2 linked regions of the Bradyrhizobium sp. WD16 genome follow. The protein of the gene in region 1 interacts with the protein of each later gene in a pairwise test. Links are inferred from orthologs where the notes say so. Each region holds a gene or a part of one and is shown on either strand. Other genes may lie near its edges. The genes, in order: dnaA and DB459_RS23620.

Region 1 (6,087 bases):
GCATAGGCAATTGCGAGACGCCACACTAGTGTCCCGGTTCTAACGTTCGTACCCCTTTGAAGCGAGCGCTCATACGAACGTTAGAACCAAAGGGACACTAGTAGAGTTATGATTCTAGTGCGGTTTTGGATCTGACGCTCGTACGACGAATTCGCTGCAATGCTGATACGAGCGTCAGATCCACCGCACTAGGAACGACACGGTGTACTGGGTCGCCCGGCGGGCCCCTCACACCCGCATCGGCATCAGCACATAGAGCGCGCCCTTGGAGTCGCGATCCTGCATCAGCGTCGGCGAGCCGGGATCGGCGAGCTTGAGCACCGCGACCTCGCCCTCGATCTGGGCGGCGATGTCGAGCAGGTAGCGCGAGTTGAAGCCGATATCGAGCGGCTCGGCGGCGTATTCGACCTCGATCTCTTCGGTCGCGCTGCCGGAATCCGGATTGGTCACGGAGAGCACCAGCTTGCCGGGCGACAGCGCCAGCTTCACTGCGCGGCCACGCTCGCTGGAGATCGTCGAGACGCGGTCGACCGCCGCCTCGAAGTCCTTCTTGTCGACCACCAGCTCCTTGTCGTTGTGCTGGGGAATGACGCGGCCGTAATCGGGGAAGGTGCCGTCGATCAGCTTCGAGGTCAGCACCACGTGATCGAGCGTCAGGCGGATCTTGGCGCCGGACAATTCGATGGCGACTTCGGCTTCGTTGTCCTCGATCAGGCGCTGGACCTCGCCCACCGTCTTGCGCGGCACGATGACGCCAGGCATGCCTTCGGCACCGGCGGGCAGCGGCAGGTCTATCTGGGCAAGGCGATGGCCGTCGGTGGCGACACCGCGCAAGGTGGCGGTCGGGCCGCTGCCGGCACAGTGCAGATAGATGCCGTTGAGATAGTACCGTGTCTCCTCGGTGGAGATCGCGAACTGGGTACGGTCGATCAGGCGCTTGATCGAGCTTGCCGGCACGCGGAAGGCGTGGGTCATGTCGCCGGCGGCGAGATCGGGGAAATCGCTCTCCGGCAGGGTCTGCAGGGTGAAGCGCGAGCGGCCGGCCCGGATCGCCAGCACGGCCCGTTCGCCGTCGGCTTCGAGCACGACCTGCGAGCCGTCAGGCAGCTTGCGGACGATGTCGTAGAACATGTGCGCCGGCACGGTGGTCGAGCCCGAACCGGCGACGTCGGCGGCCTGGGTTTCGGTGACTTCGAGGTCGAGGTCGGTGGCCTTGAGGCTGAGCTTGCCGGCCTCGGCGCGCAAAAGGACGTTGCCGAGGATCGGGATGGTGTTGCGGCGTTCGACCACGCGATAGACGTGGCCGAGAGATTTCAGGAGCTGCGCCCGCTCGACGGTAACCTTCATCGCAATTTCCGTCCGATCCTGTTCCGGCTGGGTGGTCGTGTCCCGGTTGCGGTGGCGGTCCCCAATGGAGGCGCCGCAGCCGCTCGGCCCCGGCGGTCGTCAAGTCGGACCGCAGGGGGACGGCAAGGTGCCGTGGACAGCGGACAAGTGCAAGGGGCCCACCCCCCGCCGGGTGGGGGTTTCCCGCGAAATTCATGATTGAGAACAGCGCTTTTGCCGTTCCGCCGCCGCTTCGGGCAGGGGGGCGGAACGGGGACGGCGGCGATCCGGTGGGGATCGCCGCTCGATTGCTCGATCCTTCTCTCCGTTCAGTCTCCTTGCTCAGGCTCCTTGCTCAGTCCTGGAGCTGGCGCTTGAGCAGTTCGACCTCGTCGGCGAGGGTGGTGTCCTTGGCAACGAGGCCCTCGATCTTGCGGACCGCATGCAGCACGGTGGTGTGGTCGCGGCCGCCGAAGCGTCGGCCGATCTCCGGCAGCGAGCGCAGCGTCATCGTCTTGGCGAGATACATCGCCACCTGGCGCGGCCGCACCACATTGGCGGTCCGGCGCGACGACAGCAGGTCGGAGCGGCTGACGTTGTACTGCCGGGCGACGACACGCTGGATGTCCTCGATCTTGACCCGCTTGGGCTCCTGCGGCCGGATCAGGTCGCGCACCTCGCGCTCGGCCATCTCCAGCGTCACCGGCGTGGCATTGAGCTTGCTGTGGGCGAGCAGGCGGTTGACGGCGCCTTCGAGGTCGCGGCCGTTATGGGTGATGGAGCGGGCGAGATATTCGAGCACCGGCAGCGGCACGTCGAAGCCGGCGTGATGGGTGCGGGCTGCGGCGACGCGCGACTTGAGGATGTCGAGACGCAGCTCCTCGCCGAGCGATCCCATCTCTACCACGAGGCCGCCGGCGAGGCGCGAGCGGACGCGGTCGTCGAGGGTTTCGAGCTCGGACGGCGGTCGGTCGGCGGCGATGACCACCTGGCGGCCGGCGTCGATCAGGGCGTTGAGGGTGTGGCAGAACTCGGCCTGGGTGGTCTTGCCCTGGAGGAATTGCAGGTCGTCGATCACCAGCACGTCGATGCCGCGCAGCGCTTCCTTGAAGGCCAGCGCCGTCTGGGATTTCAGCGCGGCGACGAAGCCGTACATGAATTTCTCGACGGTGAGATAGAGCACCTTGCGCTCGCCGGAGGCGTTGCCGGCCCAGGTCACCGCCTGCAGCAGGTGGGTTTTGCCGAGGCCCACGCCGGCATGGATATAGAGCGGGTTGAACATCACCGGATCGCCGCGCCGTCCTTCGGCGACCTGGCGCGCGGCGGCATGGGCGAGGGTGTTGGAGCGACCGAGAACGAAGGTCTCGAAGGTCAGGCGCGGGTCGAGCGGCGATCCGCCCAGCGCGTCGTGTCCGGCGGAGGCGGGCGCGTAGCTGCCGCTGCGCAGATCGGACGTCGAGCCGGAGCGCTCGACGCGCCGCTCTTCGACCTGGGGCTTGGTCTCCTTGACCGGCGGGGCGCAGCGCATGGCTGAGCGCACCGTCAGATCGATGCGGTGCACTTCCGGCAGTTCGGCCTGCCAGCACGACAGCACGCGATCGGCGTAATGGGCCTGAATCCAGCTCTTCAGGAAGCGGGTCGGAACGGACAGGTGAACGCTCTCGCCCTGAATGCCTTCGAGATCCATGCGGGCGAACCAGCTCGTGTAGACGTCTTCTCCGACGATCGAGCGCAGGCGGCCCTGAACCTTGGTCCAACGATCGTGTTCCATGCTTGTCATGTCTCGGTCTTTTCTTGAATGTGTTGTTGTTGACGGCTCGCGCCGACGACAGCCCCGCGTTGCCGCGGCAAGCCAACCCCGCCCCACGCCTCACGATCCGTTCACGCATGGCGACGTCTTCGGCATCACGGATGCCGTCGCCTCACATGCGCTGTGGAAAGAAGGCTGGTGGTGAGGTCAGCTGCTACTAGGGCCGGAATCGGCGGCGGATGCCGGAAGATAATGATTGGAGCAGGGAGCTCGGAAGGCGACGAGCGTCGTCGATGCACGGGCGACAAGCGCCAGTGTCGAACGATGAAAAACCGTGGCCGTTGCAAAAGTCATAGGTATCCCCCACTCGCCGCGCGTCAGCGCGGCAAGGTATGTCCTCTATCTCAGTTTCGAAGTCGCTTTGCTCGATGTCGGACTGCCGGCCTTCGCTCTTGATCACATGATCGCCGCGTCGGGTCCGGACTGTTACGCCGTCTACTGAAAGCCCCTTACAAACCTGTCCCCATTTCCGTCGCCGCCGGGCGCGATCTGCCGTGCACTCATTTCTTCACCAGCCTTGTGGTCGGCCTTGTCGGTGGCGAACCGGGCAAGCCGGTCGCTTGAGAAATTTTGGTACAGCAGAACCGTTCTCATATCGCTATGAGTCGTCCGATCATCGCTTGGGAAACTTCGCCTACGCGCACACCATCTCTGATTTGCGCGCCCCCGAGGGTCTCAGATCGCACTGACCTGACGAGCCGCGAGCGCCGCGAACACGATTAGAGATACACTATGGGACCGCAGCCGCAACGAAATGATTCTTCGCAGCGAAGGCGCAAAAATTGCCAGCCTGCTCGAATCGTTCCGCGACGTCGCGCGCCTTGTGGACAAGGTTTTGAATCTTCGCGCGGAATCGAATGACTTGCGAGATATGACAGCGTTCGTTACAGCCCAAAAAAAGTTTTACAATTCCTTCATCCAGCGATGTCGCATCTTTGGATTTTCAAGCTACCTCTCCGCGCTTTGTTGATAAGTGATTAGTGGGCCGCATCTTTTCCTGATCATTTTTCCCGGGTAGCCGTCGCTCGGTAATTTGCTTCCGCATCGATCCGCACTTGCAAATTTTTTAAAACCGCGATCCGCGTTTCTCCACGTGCGCAGCGTTGTAAGTGCAATGCAGTAAGCCGTGTCACGGCAATGACTCTGCGCTTCGAACGCGATCGACATGAAGGAAAGTGACGAACGGTGTGCGGGTCGGTGCGCTGATACAGCGCAAGCATGCGTGCGATCGAGAACGATGTGAGACTCGGGAATGAAACGTAATCGGAATGAAAAGAAAAGGCCCGGCGTGAGCCGGGCCTTTTGCAGAAGATTGGTTGCGTCGCCGTGTGACTTGGCGAGCGTTGCCTTCGCCAGCGTCGCTCGGCGCGCCTTACTTGGCGAGCTTGGCGATCTGGTGCGCAAGACGCGAGACCTTGCGGCTTGCATTGTTGCGATGAACGATGTTGCGCTGCGCGGCGCGCATCAGTTCGGGCTCGGCCTTGCTGAAGGCGGCGAGGGCGGCTTCACGGTCGCCCTTCTCGATCGCGGTCTCGACCAGACGCACCGAGTTGCGCATCTGGGTGCGCCGCGACTTGTTGACGGCGGTGCGGCGGGCAATCTTGCGTGTCGCCTTCTTGGCGGAAGAGGTATTGGCCATACTCACGATCCTGCAGCCGCGACTCCAATTGGGGCCGGGGCGGGTTGCCGATGTCGCAGAGCCTGCGACCTCTGAATGAAAGACTGATGTCCCCGGGCAGGCGGCGAATCCGGCAATCGAATTCGGGTATTCACGCGCCCAAAGAACAGCGGCGGCAGGATGGACCTGCCGCCAGTTGGCGGTCTTATAGAGGGGCCGGTTTGCCCCGTCAACGCCGAGCGGCCTCGGGTTCTGGCCGGCCGGCGGCCGGGTTCCGGCCGGAATGGGCGCTCCGGGTGGCGGGCCAGCGGCCGGCGCGGGATACCGGCCCGCTGGCGGTCAAACGGCTGGTCAAACATTTGCGGGCTGCCGCGCCAGACCATTGCGCGGCTGCAATGGATGCGCCAGTAGGAAGAGGTGGGATTCGGGGCGGATGGGCGGCTCGGTTCGAGGGCGACCGCTCCGGCCAAGGACGGGTGACATATGATCCGCGGTTTCTTCCGCCTGATCGGCCTCCTGCTGCTGGCCGGCGGCTTCATCTTCCTGGTTTATGACGGCGCCCGCTCCATCGCCGACCAGACCTTGAGGCTGACCCGGCTCGGCGAGTTCTGGAACGACATCAATCAGGCCAGCCAGCAGAGCTTCCGCAGCCTCGTCGAGGATGCCTCGCCCTGGCTTTGGAATAATGTCGCCAAACTGGTGCTCGACCAGCCGACCTGGGTCGTGCTCGGCGTCGTCGGCATCCTTCTGATGCTGCTGTTCCGGCCGCGCCGCGCGCTGATCGGCTACAGCCGCGGCTGACCGCGGCCTCCGCCCGGAAGCCTGCTGCCGTCTCCGCGGGCGATACCTATATAGTGCATGGTCCCGACCGCAGGAGATTGATCATGCTGTTTACGCGCAAGCCCCTGGAACTGCCGACGGCGGCGACCGCGCTGCCGGGCCGAGCAAGCCCGATCTCGACCTCAACCCATCACTTCGTCAACGGCCGGCGATTGCAGCCGCCCTATCCTGCCGACACCGAGCAGGCGGTGTTCGGATTGGGCTGCTTCTGGGGCGCGGAGCGCAAGTTCTGGGAGCTCGGCGACGGTATTGAAGTGACTGCCGTCGGCTACGCCGGCGGCCTGACGCCGAACCCGACTTATGAAGAGACCTGCAGTGGCCTGACCGGCCACACCGAAGTGGTGCTGGTGGTGTTCGATCCGGCACGCATCTCTTACGAGACGCTGCTCAAGACCTTCTGGGAGAGTCACGACCCGACCCAGGGCATGCGCCAGGGCAACGACATCGGCACCCAGTATCGCTCGGCGATCTACACCTTCAATGACGCCCAAGC
Region 2 (6,168 bases), 3.5 Mb from region 1 along the record:
GGTTTAGCGGAATCTCCGGCGAAGGGAAGCACCGTTCCCGCCCCCGAACGCGCCGTTCTGGCCGCCCTGCTCGAGACGCATTGGCGCCCTTGCGAGAGCCATGCTTAAGTACATACCTACTAGGAACCGGGTCCTGACCGAAAGGGTTGAATTAGGCGCAATTTGCGTAGCCGAATTCCTCCAGTTCGCGCTGCGCCAATTCGGGTGGCGACATGTCGGGCTTGTTGGGTCATTTCCTTCAGCGTTTCGTCCGGCGCGGTATTCTCACGGTCACGACGGCCGAGGGCGAGACGAACACCTATGGCGACGGCACCGGACGGCCGGTCGCGATCCGTCTCACCTCGCGCCAGGCCGAGCGACGACTGCTGCTCGATCCCGAACTCGCCCTCGGCGAGATCTATATGGACGGCGGCATGATCGTCGAGCAGGGCTCGATCGCCGACCTCCTGGCCGTTTCCCTCGACCAGCCGCAGATGTCGCCGCAATGGGGCAGGCTGCAGCGCTCGGTACGCTACCTCTTCCGGCACGCCCAGCAGTTCAACGTCCGCGGCCGGGCGCGGCGCAACGTCGCGCACCATTACGACCTCGACAGCCGGCTTTACTCCCTCTTCCTCGATGCCGACCGGCAATACAGCTGCGCCTATTACGAACATCCCGAAGCATCGCTCGATGACGCCCAGCTCGCCAAGAAGCGGCACATTGCCGCCAAGCTGCTGGTGGGACGCGGCCATCGCGTCCTCGACATCGGCTGCGGCTGGGGCGGCCTCGGCCTCTATCTCGCCGAAACCGCCGGCGCGAACGTCACCGGGGTTACCTTGTCGGCTGAACAGCACGCCGTCGCCATCACCCGGGCCGCCGAGAAGCACCTGTCCAGATCTGCAAATTTCCTGCTGCAGGACTACCGCGACGTGCCCGGCACCTTCGACCGCATCGTCTCGGTCGGCATGTTCGAGCATGTCGGCGTCGATTATTACGACAGCTACTTCCAGCGCTGCGCCGAGCTGCTGAGCGAGGATGGCGTGATGCTGCTGCATTCCATCGGCCGCTCCGAAGGGCCGGGCATCACCAATCCCTGGATCGCCAAATACATCTTTCCCGGCGGCTACATCCCCGCCTTGTCGGAAGTGCTGCCGGCGATCGAGCGGGCCGGCCTGCTCGTCACCGACGTCGAGATCCTGCGGCTGCATTACGCCGAGACCCTCAAGGCCTGGCGCGAACGCTTCCTCGCCCGACGGGAGGAAGCCGAACAGCTCTACGATGCGCGCTTCGTGCGGATGTGGGAATTCTACCTGGCGGCGTCGGAAATGTCGTTCCGCAAGCAGAACATGATGAATTTCCAGATCCAGCTCGCCAAACGCCAGGGAATCGTGCCGATAACGCGCGACTACATCCCGCGCGAGGAGGCCCGCCTGCGCAACGCCGAAGGCCAGCACAGCCCCAAGCTCCAGCTCGCCGGCGAATAGGCCTGCGCCAGATGACACGGTCAAGCGCCGCGACGCGGCGGATCGACGTTATCCGCCATTTCCAGAGCGGCGTCATGGTGGTGCATAAGCACGCGGTTCCACCTTTCGCCGGCCGCACAGCAGGTGCTTTATACGCCCCCCATTCCGTTGAATTTGAAGTTATTGTCGCGCCATGGCTGTTGATTCGAACGTTCTCAAGCTGGCGCCGGATACCTCCGCGCCGGCGTATCGCGCGGCGCCGCATAACATCGAGGCGGAGCAGAGCCTGCTCGGCGCGATCCTCGTCAATAACGACGCCTTTTACCGGGTCTCCGACTTTCTCGAGCCCAAGCACCTGTTCGAGCCGATCCATCAGGTGATCTACGAGACCGTCTCGAGCCTGATCCGCGCCGGCAAGATCGCGACCCCGGTGACGCTGAAGACCTTCCTGCCCGCCGACGCCGACATCGGCGGAATGACGGTGGGGCAGTATCTCGCCCGCCTCGCCGCCGAGGCGACCACGATCATCAACGCCCAGGATTACGGCCGGACCATCTACGAACTCGCGCTGCGCCGCGACCTGATCCGCATCGGCGAAGACATGGTGAATGTCGCCTATGATGCGCCGGTCGACTTCGCGCCGCGCTCGCAGATCGAGGATGCCGAGCGGCGGCTCTACGAGCTCGCCGAATCCGGCCGCTACGAGGGCGGCTTCCAGCGCTTCTCCCAGGCCCTCACAGTCGCGGTGGATCTTGCCGCCGCCGCCTACAACCGTGACGGCAAACTGTCAGGCGTCTCGACCGGCCTGCGCGACCTCGACGCCAGGATGGGCGGCTTGCAGCGCTCCGACCTCATCGTCCTTGCCGGACGCCCGGGCATGGGCAAGACTTCGCTCGCCACCAATATCGCCTTCAACGTCGCCCAGGCCTACGCCTACGACATCGCGCCCGATGGTACCCACCGCACCACCAACGGCGGCGTGGTCGGCTTCTTCTCCTGCGAAATGTCGGCCGAACAGCTCGCCACCCGTATCATCGCCGAGCGCACCGGCATCCCCTCGAGCAGCATCCGCCGCGGCGGAATTTCGGAAGCGGACTTCGAGAAGATCCGGGACCATGCCATCGAATTGCAGTCGCTGCCGTTCTATGTCGACGAAACCGGCGGCCTCGCCATCGCCCAGCTGACCGCACGCGCCCGCCGCCTGAAGCGCCAGAAGGGCCTCGACCTGATCGTGATCGACTATATCCAGCTGCTCTCGGGAAGCAGCAAGCGATCCGACAACCGCGTCCAGGAAGTGACCGAGATCACCACCAGCCTGAAGGCGCTGGCGAAGGAACTGAACGTGCCGATCATCGCGCTGTCGCAGCTCTCGCGACAGGTCGAGAACCGGGAGGACAAGCGGCCGCAACTGTCCGACCTGCGTGAATCGGGCTCGATCGAGCAGGACGCCGACGTCGTCATCTTCGTCTACCGCGAGGAATACTACCTGCAGAACCGGGAGCCCCGCCCCGGCACGCCGGAACACGAGAAGTGGCAGACCGAAATGGACCTCGCCCATGGCAAGGCCGAAGTCATCATCGGCAAGCAGCGCCACGGCCCGACCGGCACCGTCGAACTGCACTTCGACGCCAACATCACCCGCTTCGGCGATCTCGCGAACGACAATTATCTGCCCGAGCAGATGTGAGCGGCGCCGGCGCGGGATGCGAGCCTCGCTGCATGCTCGACTACTGCTGCGGTTGAACCGCAGCAGTGCGCCGCGTATGGTTGATCGGCCGAGATCGGCGCTGCGTCGCGCGACGCCTGCAGGCCGGCGGCGTTCCATGCTCCGAACTCTTCGCGCCGACGTCTTCGAGTGTCGATCGACATGAAACAAACGTCCATTCTTTCAGCTGCCGGCGCGACCGGATCGAAGCCGAGCCATGACGCGGCCTGGGATGCCGCCGTCAACGGCATTCTGACCATCGACCTCGACGCCATCGTCGCCAACTGGCGCAAGCTCGACAGCCGTGCGGTGCCGGCCGAATGCAGCGCCGTGATCAAGGCGGATGCCTATGGCTGCGGCGCCGCGCCGGTGGCGCGCGCCCTGGTCGGGGCCGGCTGCAAGACGTTCTTCGTCGCCACCGCCGTCGAGGCCCGCGCCGTGCGCCTCGCCGCCCCGGGCGCGACGATCTATGTGCTCGACGGCTGCTTCGTCGGCGCGGCGGAGGCCTTCGCCGAGATCGATGCCAGGCCGGTCATCGGCGATCTCGCCGAACTCGCCGAATGGGACGCCTTCTGCCGGCGCAGCGGCTGGAGCGGCGGCGCCGCGCTGCACGTCGACACCGGCATGAGCCGCCTCGGCCTGTCGATGGCGGAGGCGCAGTCGCTGCTGCCGCGCGTTCACACCGGCAATCACGGCCTCACCCTGGTGCTCAGCCATCTCGCCTGCGCCGAAACGATCGATCATCCGATGAATGCGCGGCAGCTCGGCGCCTTCCGGGAGATCGCCCAGGCCTTTTCCGGCATTCCTGCCTCGCTCGCCAACTCATCGGGGATCTTCCTCGGCCCGCATTTCGGCTTCGAGATGGTCCGCCCCGGTGCCGCGCTCTACGGCATCAACCCGACGCCGGAGGCCGACAATCCGATGAAGCCGGTGATCCAGCTGCAGGCGCGCATCGTCCAGCTCCGCAACATCGAGCGCGGCGAAACCGTGGGTTACGGCGCGACCTGGACGGCGCGGCGGCCGACCCGCCTCGCGGTGGTGGCCGCGGGCTACGCGGACGGCTACTTCCGCGCCGCCGGCGGCGTCGACGGCGTGCGCAGCGCCGAAGTGATGGTCGCCGGCCGGCGCTGCCCGATCGCCGGACGGATCTCCATGGACCTGCTCGCGGTGGACATCACCGATGTCCCGCCCAATGCGGTGCGGCGCGGTCACCTCGTGACGTTGATCGGCGAAGGCATCACCGTCGACGAGGTGGCGCACCACTTCGACACCATCGGCTACGAGGTGATGACGAGCCTCGGCCACCGCTACGCCCGCGTCTATCGCGGCGCTGTTTGATGCGGTGAAGCGCCAATGGCCAAGAACACGCTGAGCTTCGTCTGCCAGAACTGCGGCACCGCCTACAATCGCTGGCAGGGCAAATGCGACTCCTGCGGCGAATGGAATACGCTGGTCGAGGAAGACGTCAGCGGCGCCACGACGATGCCGGCGAGCATCCGGCCGCGACGCAAGGGCCGCACCTTCACCCTCGAGTCGCTTTCCGGCGAGAGCCATGACGCGCCGCGGCTGCCCTCGGGTCTCGCCGAGCTCGATCGCGTCACCGGAGGCGGTTTTGTCCGCGGCTCGGTGCTGCTGGTCGGCGGCGACCCGGGCATCGGCAAGTCGACCCTGCTGACCCAGGCCTCCAGCCTGATGGCGCGCGCCGGCCATCGATCGGTCTACATCTCCGGCGAAGAGGCGGTCGCCCAGGTGCGGCTGCGCGCCGCCCGCCTCGGCCTCGCCGGCGCCCCGGTGCAGCTGGCCGCCGAAACATCGGTCGAGGACATCATCGCCACCTTGTCGGAAGGAGCGACGCCGCGGCTGGTGGTGATCGATTCGATCCAGACCATGTGGACCGACACCGTCGAATCCGCCCCGGGCACCGTCACCCAGGTGCGCGCCTCGGCCCAGGCGCTGATCCGGTTCGCCAAGAAGTCCGGCGCGGCGCTGATCCTGGTCGGCCACGTCACCAAGGACGGCCAGATCGCCGGGCCGCGGGTCGTCGAACATATGGTCGACGCGGTGCTGTCCTTCGAAGGCGAAGGCTCGCAGCAGTTCCGCATCCTGCGCGCGGTCAAGAACCGCTTCGGCCCGACCGACGAGATCGGCGTCTTCGAAATGACCGGGCTCGGCCTGCGCGAGGTCTCCAACCCTTCGGAACTGTTCCTGTCGGAGCGCGATCTCGGCAGCCCCGGAACCGCGGTCTTCGCCGGCATCGAAGGCACCCGGCCGGTGCTGGTGGAACTCCAGGCCCTGGTGGCGCCGACCTCGCTCGGCACTCCGCGCCGGACGGTGGTCGGCTGGGACCAGAGCCGCCTGTCCATGGTGCTGGCGGTGCTGGAAGCCCATTGCGGGGTCAAGCTCGGCGGCCATGACGTCTACCTCAACGTCGCCGGCGGGCTGCGCATCCAGGAACCGGCGGCAGATCTCGCCGCCGCCGCGGCGCTGGTGTCGTCGCTGGCCAACGCGCCGCTGCCGCCCGACGCGGTCCATTTCGGCGAAATCTCGCTATCGGGGGCGGTGCGCCCGGTGGCGCAGACCGCGGCACGGCTCAAGGAAGCCGCCAAGCTCGGTTTCAGCCGCGCGGTGCTGCCGGAGACCGCCCGCGGCGAGGCGACCGCCGATGGCGGCCTTTCGCTGACCACCGTCGGCTCGCTCACCAGTCTCGTCGCCGATATCGCGGCCCGCGGCGCCGGGCGTGGTGCCGCCGCTGGAAAAAATGCCACACCGGCGAAAATCCGCCGGAGCGAGGCCTGAACGGCGGATGACGCTGGCCGCCGCCGCCGCTATACACCCCCCGGGCGGTTGCCACGCGCCCGCCCAGACGGTCGGGTATCGCGGCGATCAGGAACCGAGACGGATCGGCCAGGCGGCGATCGAGGACTCGAACGGCTGCGGCCGGCCGGGTGCCTCGGCAACGTTGCTGCGGTTGGGCGTCGTCTTCTTGGGCCTTGCAGGGGCGGTGCGATCACCGTCATCTGG

The links.
Region 2: the proteins of dnaA (region 1) and DB459_RS23620 interact in binary tests that used the Escherichia coli proteins (3 or more experiments, as listed by UniProt). The link is inferred for Bradyrhizobium sp. WD16 from one-to-one orthologs.

Annotation. Positions count from the first base shown.
Region 1 is NZ_CP028908.1:1,623,111-1,629,197, reverse strand. What follows is about bases 895-3,768. They hold dnaA (chromosomal replication initiator protein DnaA), read right to left. Parts: upstream 3,107-3,768; coding sequence 1,682-3,106; downstream 895-1,681. Other genes in these bases: dnaN (DNA polymerase III subunit beta), read right to left, coding at 895-1,347. In the rest of the region: more of dnaN, read right to left, coding at 229-894; rpsT (30S ribosomal protein S20), read right to left, coding at 4,509-4,775; DB459_RS07520 (hypothetical protein), read left to right, coding at 5,238-5,555; peptide-methionine (S)-S-oxide reductase MsrA, read left to right, coding at 5,639-6,087. UniProt on the Escherichia coli protein: Plays an essential in the initiation and regulation of chromosomal replication. Binds in an ATP-dependent fashion to the origin of replication (oriC) to initiate formation of the DNA replication initiation complex once per cell cycle.
Region 2 is NZ_CP028908.1:5,127,109-5,133,276, forward strand. The notes cover bases 928-3,882. They hold DB459_RS23620 (replicative DNA helicase), read left to right. Parts: upstream 928-1,635; coding sequence 1,636-3,129; downstream 3,130-3,882. Other genes in these bases: DB459_RS23615 (cyclopropane-fatty-acyl-phospholipid synthase family protein), read left to right, coding at 928-1,463; alr (alanine racemase), read left to right, coding at 3,310-3,882. Also shown: more of DB459_RS23615, read left to right, coding at 213-927; more of alr, read left to right, coding at 3,883-4,485; DNA repair protein RadA, read left to right, coding at 4,501-5,943. UniProt on the Escherichia coli protein: The main replicative DNA helicase, it participates in initiation and elongation during chromosome replication. Travels ahead of the DNA replisome, separating dsDNA into templates for DNA synthesis.